DNA from 4 places in the Terrabacter sp. AAH1 genome. Region 2 is predicted to be linked to each of the others. Evidence: riboswitches for the same ligand, from Rfam matches in the RefSeq annotation. Region 2 holds a riboswitch; each other region holds the start of a gene.
What was found. A riboswitch is a leader RNA that binds a small molecule or an ion and turns the genes downstream of it on or off. The one in region 2 is predicted to bind S-adenosylmethionine.

Region 1: another riboswitch for S-adenosylmethionine. It lies ahead of ACXR8F_RS08650 (amino acid ABC transporter permease); the one in region 2 lies ahead of ACXR8F_RS16750 (bifunctional o-acetylhomoserine/o-acetylserine sulfhydrylase).
Region 3: another riboswitch for S-adenosylmethionine. It lies ahead of ACXR8F_RS11585 (aminotransferase class V-fold PLP-dependent enzyme); the one in region 2 lies ahead of ACXR8F_RS16750 (bifunctional o-acetylhomoserine/o-acetylserine sulfhydrylase).
Region 4: another riboswitch for S-adenosylmethionine. It lies ahead of metX (homoserine O-acetyltransferase MetX); the one in region 2 lies ahead of ACXR8F_RS16750 (bifunctional o-acetylhomoserine/o-acetylserine sulfhydrylase).

Annotation. Positions count from the first base shown of each region.
Region 1 covers NZ_JBTJJV010000004.1:138,237-140,427, reverse strand. The annotation lists gene ACXR8F_RS08655 (amino acid ABC transporter ATP-binding protein) at 1-112, opposite strand, end outside; gene ACXR8F_RS08650 (amino acid ABC transporter permease) at 109-1,122, opposite strand; gene ACXR8F_RS08645 (putative leader peptide) at 1,286-1,447, opposite strand; SAM riboswitch class IV at 1,404-1,516, opposite strand; gene ACXR8F_RS08640 (VOC family protein) at 1,742-2,110, opposite strand.
Region 2 covers NZ_JBTJJV010000012.1:58,309-60,499, forward strand. The annotation lists gene ACXR8F_RS16750 (bifunctional o-acetylhomoserine/o-acetylserine sulfhydrylase) at 1-1,291, opposite strand, end outside; SAM riboswitch class IV at 1,383-1,502, opposite strand; gene ACXR8F_RS16755 (acyltransferase family protein) at 1,638-2,191, shown strand, end outside.
Region 3 covers NZ_JBTJJV010000006.1:70,959-73,149, forward strand. The annotation lists gene ACXR8F_RS11580 (FtsK/SpoIIIE family DNA translocase) at 1-747, opposite strand, end outside; SAM riboswitch class IV at 916-1,055, shown strand; gene ACXR8F_RS11585 (aminotransferase class V-fold PLP-dependent enzyme) at 1,095-2,191, shown strand, end outside.
Region 4 covers NZ_JBTJJV010000007.1:130,320-132,510, reverse strand. The annotation lists gene metX (homoserine O-acetyltransferase MetX) at 1-1,181, opposite strand, end outside; SAM riboswitch class IV at 1,197-1,311, opposite strand; gene ACXR8F_RS12930 (DUF4192 domain-containing protein) at 1,414-2,191, opposite strand, start outside.

The sequences.
Region 1 (2,191 bases), on a different contig from region 2:
GCCCGAGGATGACGGTCACGGTGCCCTCGGCGAGCTCGAGGTCGACGCCGTCGAGCACCCGGTGCGGGCCGAACGACTTCGAGACGCCGCGCAAGTCGACGACGGCAGTCATCGCGCCACCCCCGCGGTGGTCGTGCCGGCAGCGCGAGAGGTCGATGTCCCGAAGGCCGCCAAGCGGGTTCGCAGACGCTGCAACGGCGTCGGCGGTAGCGTGCGTGAGCTTCCTCTGGCGAAGTGACGCTCCACGTAGTACTGGCCGACCGACAGCAGCGTCGTGAGGATGATGTACCAGACCGTCGCGACGAGCAGGAGCGGCACGACCCTCGAGTTGCGGCCGTAGATCACCTGCACCTGGTAGAAGAGCTCGGGGATCGCGAGCACCGAGACGATCGAGGTCCCCTTGAAGAGGCTGATGACCTCGTTGGCGGCATTGGGCAGGATCGACCGCATCGCCTGGGGCAGCACGATCCGGAGGAACTGCCGCCGTCGCGGGATGCCGAGGGCCGACGCCGCTTCCCGCTGCCCCTCGTCGACCGAGAGGATGCCGCCACGGATGATCTCCGCCGCGTACGCCGCCTGGTGCAGCGCGAGCCCGAGCACGGCCGCGCCGAGCGCCCCGAAGAGGTCGTTCGTCGCGACACTGCCGAACGACGGTCCGAACGGCAGCCCGAACGAGATGCTCTGGTACAGGTAGGCGATGTTGAACCAGAAGAGCAGCTGGACGATCAGCGGGATCGACCGGAAGGCCCAGATGTAGGCCCACGCCACGGAGCGCAGAAAAGCGTTGGGCGACAGGCGCATCGCTGCGAGCACGACGCCGAGCACGAAGCCCGCGACGGTGCCGAGCACGGTGAGCTGGATCGTCGTGCCGAGCGCCTTGATGACCGTCTCGGTCGCGAAGTAGCGGGCAAAGGTGGGCCAGTCCCAGCCGGGGTTGGTGGCGAGGCCGTTGACGAACATCGCGACGAGCACGGCGACGGCGGCCACCCCCACCCAGGTCCAGGGGTTGCGGCGGGGCACGACGGTCAGGGCCGGCGCGTGGTCGGGACGGGTGGTTGGCGGCGGCGCCGCAGCGGGCTGCTGGTCCGTGGCGACGGGGCGCACGGCCGAGGTGGTGGTCACGAGGGCTCCTGAAGGGTGCGTCGAAGGAACCGCCGACCACTCGGGTGGGCCGGCGATGCACGGGCGGGACGAGTTGCGGCGCAACGGCCGCGGCGGGGTGGCCGCGCGGCCCGGCGCCGGGAAAGGCCGGCCGAGGTGGGTCGGCGGCCGCGTCGGTCGGTCGTCAGCGACGACAGAGCGCGCTGGACACGCGGAGCAGGTCGACGTGGCGACGCAGCACCAGCCAGGTGCTCGTGGTGCGCGCCATGACGGCTCCTCGGGTCCGGGACCCGATCACCTCGAGTCCGCGCTTGCCGTCACCTGCTGGCGACGGCCTGGTCCTCACCCGGAGCACCCCGCCGCGGAGGAGGGTTGCTGTCCAGCGAGCCGGGGCTTTGCACTGGAGCTCTTGACCTGTCGATGACACTACGAACCAGCCCCAAGACCGTCAATCGGCGCAAATGACCGCTCGGGGCAGCCCTCACCGATGAGGCCATTCGCGCAGTTTCTCCGAATCATGTTGCGGCACAGTCACATTCGCGAAGTCGAGGGAGACCGATCAGTCATCAATTCCTATTGAATGAGTCGGAAATGCGGCGGCCAGCTTCTTGCATGCTGAGACGCCGGTCTCTCCGCACGGCTACGCGGAACGCTGGCAGACCATGAGCGCGTTGCCGTCCGGGTCCTCGAACTGGACGAAGAACACGCTGCCGATGTCCTCCACGTCCGAGGTGATCCTGACCTCGAGCCGCCGCAGGTGCGCGACGGTGGCGACCATGTCGTCGGTCCAGAAGAAGAAGCGCGGTGGCCCGTCCGCGGTGAAGTCGGGTCGGTTGGCATCGAGGCACAGCCTCGGACCGTCGTCGACGGGGATGTCGAGGATCGTGCCCTCGTGCGAGGCCGCAGGGGCTTCGAAGCCCAGGACGTCGGCATACCAGCGGGCCGAGCGCTCCATGTCGCTGACCGGGACGAACACCTGACCGACGTGCCTGCGGATGGGCGACTGCATGGCGCGGAGACTACCAATCGGCCGGGCTGTCCCCTTCTGCGGTGCGTCCCGGGGGACGGGCCGTGCCGGACGCACGAGAGC
Region 2 (2,191 bases):
GCTCGAGGTCGGCGACGATGTCGTCGATGTTCTCGATGCCGACCGAGAGGCGCACGAGGCCGGGAGTCACGCCCGCAGCCAGACGGTCCTCCTCCGGACCCTGCGAGTGGGTCGTCGACGCCGGGTGGATGACGAGGGAGCGCACGTCGCCGATGTTCGCGACGTGGCTGTGCAGCGTCAGCGCCTCCACGAACTTCTTGCCCGCCTCGAGTCCGCCGGCGATCTCGAAGGAGAGCACGGCACCTGCCCCGCGGGGCGCGTACTTCTGCGCGTTCGCGTGAGAAGGGTTGTCGGGCAAGGACGCCCACACGACGCGCTCGACCTGGTCGTGGGCCTGGAGGTAGGCGGCGACCTTGGCCGCGTTCTCCAGGTGACGCTCGATGCGCAACGACAGCGTCTCGAGTCCCTGCGCGATGAGGAACGCGTTGAAGGGCGCCGCTGACGGGCCGAGGTCGCGCAGCAGCTGCACGCGGGCCTTGAGGATGTAGGCGAGGTTGGCGCCGAGCGGGCTGCCGACGCCGAGGTCACGCGCGAAGACGAGGCCGTGGTAGCTCTCCTCGGGCGTGTTGTAGTTGGGGAATTTCTCGGCGTCCTTGGCGTAGTCGAACCGGCCCGCGTCGACGATGACGCCCGCGATGGACGTGCCGTGGCCGCCGAGGTACTTCGTCGCGGAGTGCACGACGACGTCGGCGCCCCACTCGATCGGGCGGATGACGTACGGGGTCGCAATGGTGTTGTCGACGACGAGCGGCACTCCGACCTCGTGGGCGAGACCGGCCACGGCCTCGATGTCGAGCACCTCGGCCTTGGGGTTGGCGATCGTCTCGCCGAAGAACGCCTTGGTGTTGGGCCGCACGGCCGCGCGCCAGGAGTCGATCGACGTCGGGTCCTCGACGAAGCTCACCTGGACGCCGAGCTTGGGCAGGGTGAACTTCAGCAGGTTCACCGTGCCGCCGTAGAGGCTCGGCGACGCGACGATGTGGTCACCGGCCTCGGCGATGTTGAGCAGGGCCAAGGTGGTGGCGGACTGGCCCGACGCGACGAGGAGCGCGCCCACGCCGCCCTCGAGAGCGGCGATGCGCTGCTCCACGACGTCGGTCGTCGGGTTCATGATGCGGGTGTAGATGTTGCCGAACTCCCTGAGCCCGAACAGGTTCGCCGCGTGGTCCGTGTCGTTGAAGACGTAGCTCGTGGTCTGGTAGATCGGCAGGGCGCGCGCCCCGGTGGCACTGTCGGCGCTCTGGCCGGCGTGGATCTGCTTGGTCTCGAAGGACCAGTTGGGCTCGGTCATCTCTCGTGTGCTCTTCCTCAGTCGTGTCGATGACCGGGCCCGTGACGGGTGATCGGGCCGGCGCACCGACGGGTCGGTGCGGGAGAGGAGCTCTCCGCGCTTGCCCGAGCGCCGGATGGCGTCGACGGGCCAGGTCCTCACCCGGGGCACCCCGCCGCGGTGGGAGGGTTGCCGGCCAGCGAGCCGGGGCTTGGCGCTGGCACTCATGACCTACTCGCGAGTGTACGTACGCGCGTCCGGCAGGTGGGAGCGCGTGTCCTCATCGTGGGACGGAGAGTCGGAAGGCGGCCGATTCGGCGGCGAGACGATTCGCCGGAAGTGTGCAAGGCTCGGTAAGTTTCGCGAAATGTTTCCGTCCCCACCCGCCCCCGTCAGCGGGCGACGCACGCCATCAGGCGGTTCGCGTCTCGCCCTGCTCGACCTGCTGCGGTTCGTGGCGGCAGCCGCGGTCGTGCTCTACCACTTCACCGCCCGCTCGGGGCCTGCGTGGCCCGAGCGCACCGTCGAGATCTTCCCGACACTGCACCAGTTCACGAAGTACGGCTACCTCGGCGTGGAACTCTTCTTCTTCGTCTCCGGCTTCGTGATCCTCATGACGGCCTGGGGCCGGGACCTGCCCGGCTACGTGGCGTCGCGCATCGCGCGACTCTTCCCCGCCTACTGGGTCGCCGTGCTCGCCACGGGTGCCCTCCTCATCTCCGCCGGCTCACGCCTCAAGCACGTAGGCCCGCGTGAGGTACTGATGAACCTCACCATGGTGCAGGCGCCGTTCGGCGTGCGTGATGTCGACGGCGTCTACTGGACGCTCTGGGTGGAGCTCCGGTTCTACGTGCTCATCGGCCTCTTCCTGCTCGTCGGCATCACGCGCAACCGCGTCATCGCGTTCGCGATGCTGTGGCC
Region 3 (2,191 bases), on a different contig from region 2:
GCGCGTCGGGATCATGTTGACCGGCGTGGCCGTGATGACGAGCAGGCCGAAGATGCCGAGCAGGATGAGCAGGACGAGCGCGCCGTAGGGCGACACCGCGGCCGCGAGGGGGCTCGAGGCGAGGAAGCCGAGGATGCCACCGGCGGCCCGCATGCCGTCGGCGCCGTCGGGCGGGTTGGGGATGCCGTCCGCCAGGTGCGCCAGACCGCAGGCCGCGAAGGTCAGCGCGATGGTGCCGACGACGACGCGGTTGGTCGTCGCCTCGTCCTGCGGGGCGCGCAGCATGCGCAGGCCGAGGGCGAGCAGGACGAGCGGGACGGCATACGCGACGCGCCCGAAGGTGCCGGCGAAGATGGCGTGCACGATCTGGCCGAACGTGCCGGCGACGCCCCACCACTCGCGGGCCGCCACGACGACGGCGAGCGCGATGAGGGCGAAACCGATGCCGTCGCGACGGTGTTCGGGCTCGAGGTCGGCAGCGCTGTGGCCGACGCGTCGCACCGCTCCCCCGGCCATGTGGGAGACGCCCATCCAGGTGCTTCGCATCGCGCTGAGCGGGAAGGGCAGCCCGCCGTCACGGGTCTTGCGGGCGGGCTTGGCCGGCGGCTTGCGCGCGGCGGGCTTGCGCTGCGCGGGCCGGGACGAGCGGGCGGCCGGCGGGCGCGACGTGGTGCTGCCGGTCGCCCCCTTGGCCCGTGTGGCCGCGGCGGTGCTCGAGCGTTGGCTGCTGGACGGACGAGACCCCATGGTCGCACCGTACGTCAAGGCACCTCTGAACTCACGCGTCACACGCGCAACAGAGGCACATGGGTCAGAACACGAACCCGCCATCACGGGTCGAGGCCGTCTCAGATGCCGACATCCGCGGACCGGAGGGTGGACAGGCCGAGAGGGGCCGCCCTATCTTCGATGCCAGGTCATGAGTGCCAGTGACAAGCCCCGGCTCGCTGGCCAGCAACCCTCCTCCGCGGTGGGGTGCTCCGGGTGACGACCAGGTCGACCCCGATCAGCTCGAGAGATCCAGCTCGTGCGATCGCGGCCGGCAAGCGCGGACCTGCATCCGGTGGGTCCCTCGGTCCCCCAGGAGCACTCTCATGTCGGTCCTTCCCAGCACCTCCCTCTGTGGTGGCGCCCCCGCCCCCGTCGTCCGGACCCGCGCGTTGCACGTCGTCCCCGAGGCCGCTTCGCTGCCCGCGGTCGTCGGCGCAGGACTGCGGGTGCCGACGCTCAGCGGCGACACGGCATACGCGAACCTCGACCACGCCGCGTCGACCCCCGCGCTCGAGACGGTCAGGGCGGCGGTCGACCGGGCCCTCGAGACGTACTCATCCGTGCACCGGGGCGCCGGCTTCGCCTCACGCCTGACGAGCGCCTGGTACGAGCAGGCTCGCGCCGAGGTGGCCTCGTTCGTCGGGGCTCGCGCGGACGACTCGGTCGTCTTCACCCGCACGACGACCGACTCGTGGGCGCTGCTGAGCAAGGCGCTGCCGAGCCGCACGACCGTCTTCGTCTTCGGCACCGAGCACCACTCGACGCTGCTGCCCTGGGGGCGCTTCCGCACCGTGCGGCTGCCTGTGCCCCAGACCGTCGAGGACGCCCACGCGCTGCTCGAGGAGGCCCTGAACGACCACCCCTCGCGGCACCGCCTCGTCGTGCTCACCGCGGCCTCGAACGTCACCGGCGAGGTGTGGCCGATCGAGCGCTTCGCCACGCTGGCCCACGACCACGGCGCCCGCATCGCCGTCGACGCCGCCCAGCTATCGGCCCACCGCCGGATCGACCTCGCCGGCTGGGACGCCGACTACGTCGCGTTCTCCGGCCACAAGACGTACGCCCCCTACGGCGCAGGCGTGCTGGCCGGTCGCTCCGACTGGCTCGATGCCGGCAGCCCCTACCTGCTCGGAGGCGGCGCGACGCGCTCGGTCACCGAGGAGGGCACGACGTGGGCCACCGGTCCCGCTCGGCACGAGGGCGGCAGCCCCAACGTCATCGGCGCGATCGCCCTGGCCGCCGCGTGCGCCACCATCAGCCGTCACCGCGACGCCATCGAGGCCCACGAGGAGCAGCTGCTCGAGCGGCTGACGACCGGACTCGGCGAGGTGCCGGGCGTCGAGCTGCTCTCGATCTTCGGCGAGGACCACGACCGCGTCGGCGTCGTCGCGTTCACCGTCGACGGCTGGGACTCGTCGCT
Region 4 (2,191 bases), on a different contig from region 2:
TGGCCGAACGCCGACGTGATGTGCTCGCGGTGCGAGCGGCGCAGCGCCGAGTGCAGGTCGTCGGACAGCCGCGGCGGGTAGAGCCGGTCGGTGTCGACGGAGACGATCGTGCAGTCCGCCTCGACGCGAGCGAGAGCCGCGGCGACGCCGCCACGGTCGCGTCCGACGTCGTGGGAGTTCATGGCCTCGGTGAGCACGAGGTAGGAGTTGGCGTCGAAGCGGCGGGCGAGCTTGCCGGCATGGTGGTCCAGGTAGGACTCGACGGCGAAGCGGCCGCGGTCACCTGCTCGGAGGGGGTCCTCGCCGAGCTGGGCCTCGCGGCCGAAACGCTCGTCGAGCTCGGTCTCGGTGCGGTAGGTGATGTGGGCGATGCGACGCGCGAGACCGAGCCCGGCATCGGGCCGACGGTCGCCCGCGTAGTAGTCGCCCCCGGCGAAGTCCGGGTCGTTGCGGATCGCCAGCAGCTGCGGCTGGCACCAGGCGATCTGGTCAGCCGTCGCGTACGCCGTCGACGCGAGGACGATGCAGCGGTCGACGTCGGCGGGGTGGGTGACCGCCCACTCGATGGCCCGCATCCCGCCCATGGAGCCGCCGACGACCGCGGCGAGCCGGCGGATGCCCAGCTGGTCGAGCAGTGCCCGCTCGGCCGCGACCTGGTCTCGCACGGTGACATAGGGGAACCTGCTCCCCCAGGCCTCTCCGTCGGGAGCCGTGCTCGCGGGGCCGGTGCTGCCCTGGCAGCCGCCGAGCACGTTCGCGGCGATGACGAACCACTCGTCGGGGTCGACGGTGCGGCCGGCGCCGATGAGGGAGTTCCACCACCCCGGCGACGCGTGACCGTCGCCGGCCTCGCCCACGACGTGGCTGTCGCCGGTCAGCGCGTGCTCGACGAGGATGACGTTGTCCTTGGCCTCGTTGAGCCGGCCCCACGTCTCGTAGGCGAGACGGACGTCGGGCACCAGTCCCCCGCGCTCGAGCTCCACGTCGCCGATCGTCGCGAACTGCCGCCGGCCGACCGGGTCGCCGTCACGCCACGCGCCGTCGGTCCGCTGCCGTCGCGACGACTCGTCGTGGGCCTGCTCGTGCCCGACGCGACGGGAGTCGACAGAGGGTGCGGAGCCGGGAGCGGCGGCCGGGCGCGTCAGGCGTCGCGTGCTCTGCGTCCCGTGGGTAACGGTCATCAAGGCACTCCTCGCTCTTCGCGCTTGCGCACACCCGGGACGGGTGTGGCCAGGTCTTCACCCGGGGCACCCCACCGCGAAGGAGGGTTGCCGACCAGCGAGCCGGGGCTTGTCGCTGGCACTCATGACCTGGACCCACCATAACCGAGCCCGATGCGGCAGCCGAGGCTCCGGTCCACGACCTGGACGCGACGACCACCGGGTCCGCAGGACACCGTGACGGTCGCCCCACTCATGCGCAGGCCGGCGGGCGAAGGCCGTGGTCGAGCGACTGCCGGACCAGCCCGGCCAGGCGGTTGTCGGGCTCCAGCTCGAGCGCCCGGTCGGCCGCGATGCCGGCACGGGCCCCGTCACCGGACCACCAGGCCAGCGAGGCGAGCAGCGACAGCACGGGGGCGGCGTGGGCGGCCGGCGTCATGCGGCACACCGCCTCGAGCCGGGAGAGCAGCAGGCGCGGCGCGGCAGCGTGGTCCCAGTCGTCCCAACCCTCCGGGTCCAGGCGGCCGGCGGAGCCCGTCGCCCCGACCTGGCCCGCCGGCGTCGCAGAGAAGACCCGGAGGTCGGGACCGAGGAACACCTCCAGCATCGTCACGAGCTCGTCGGGGAGCGACTCGAGCGAGGACGCACCGGGGCAGAGCCACCCGACGAGGGCATCGCGAAACTCCCTGTCGCCAAGAGGGCCGACCACCGCCGGCAACCAGTGCTCGAGCCCGAATCCCTCGATCTCACCGTGCAGCAGGCCGCCCCAGGCCACCAGCGCGTCGTTGACGAGGAACTGTCGCGCCGACAGCTCACCGCCGTCGAGCACGCTCAGGCCGCCGCGGGCAGGGCCGGGCCTGCGCGAAGGGCGTGCGGCCTCGGCGAACCGCCGCTGCCAGTCCTCGATGGCGCCGACCGTGAGCGCATACCGCGGGGCGGAGGCCTCGAGGGGCTCGACCAGGCGGGCCAGACCGGCACGGTCGGGAAGCACGGAGTGGCCGAGCGCCACGTAGCTCGCGACTGCGGGCACG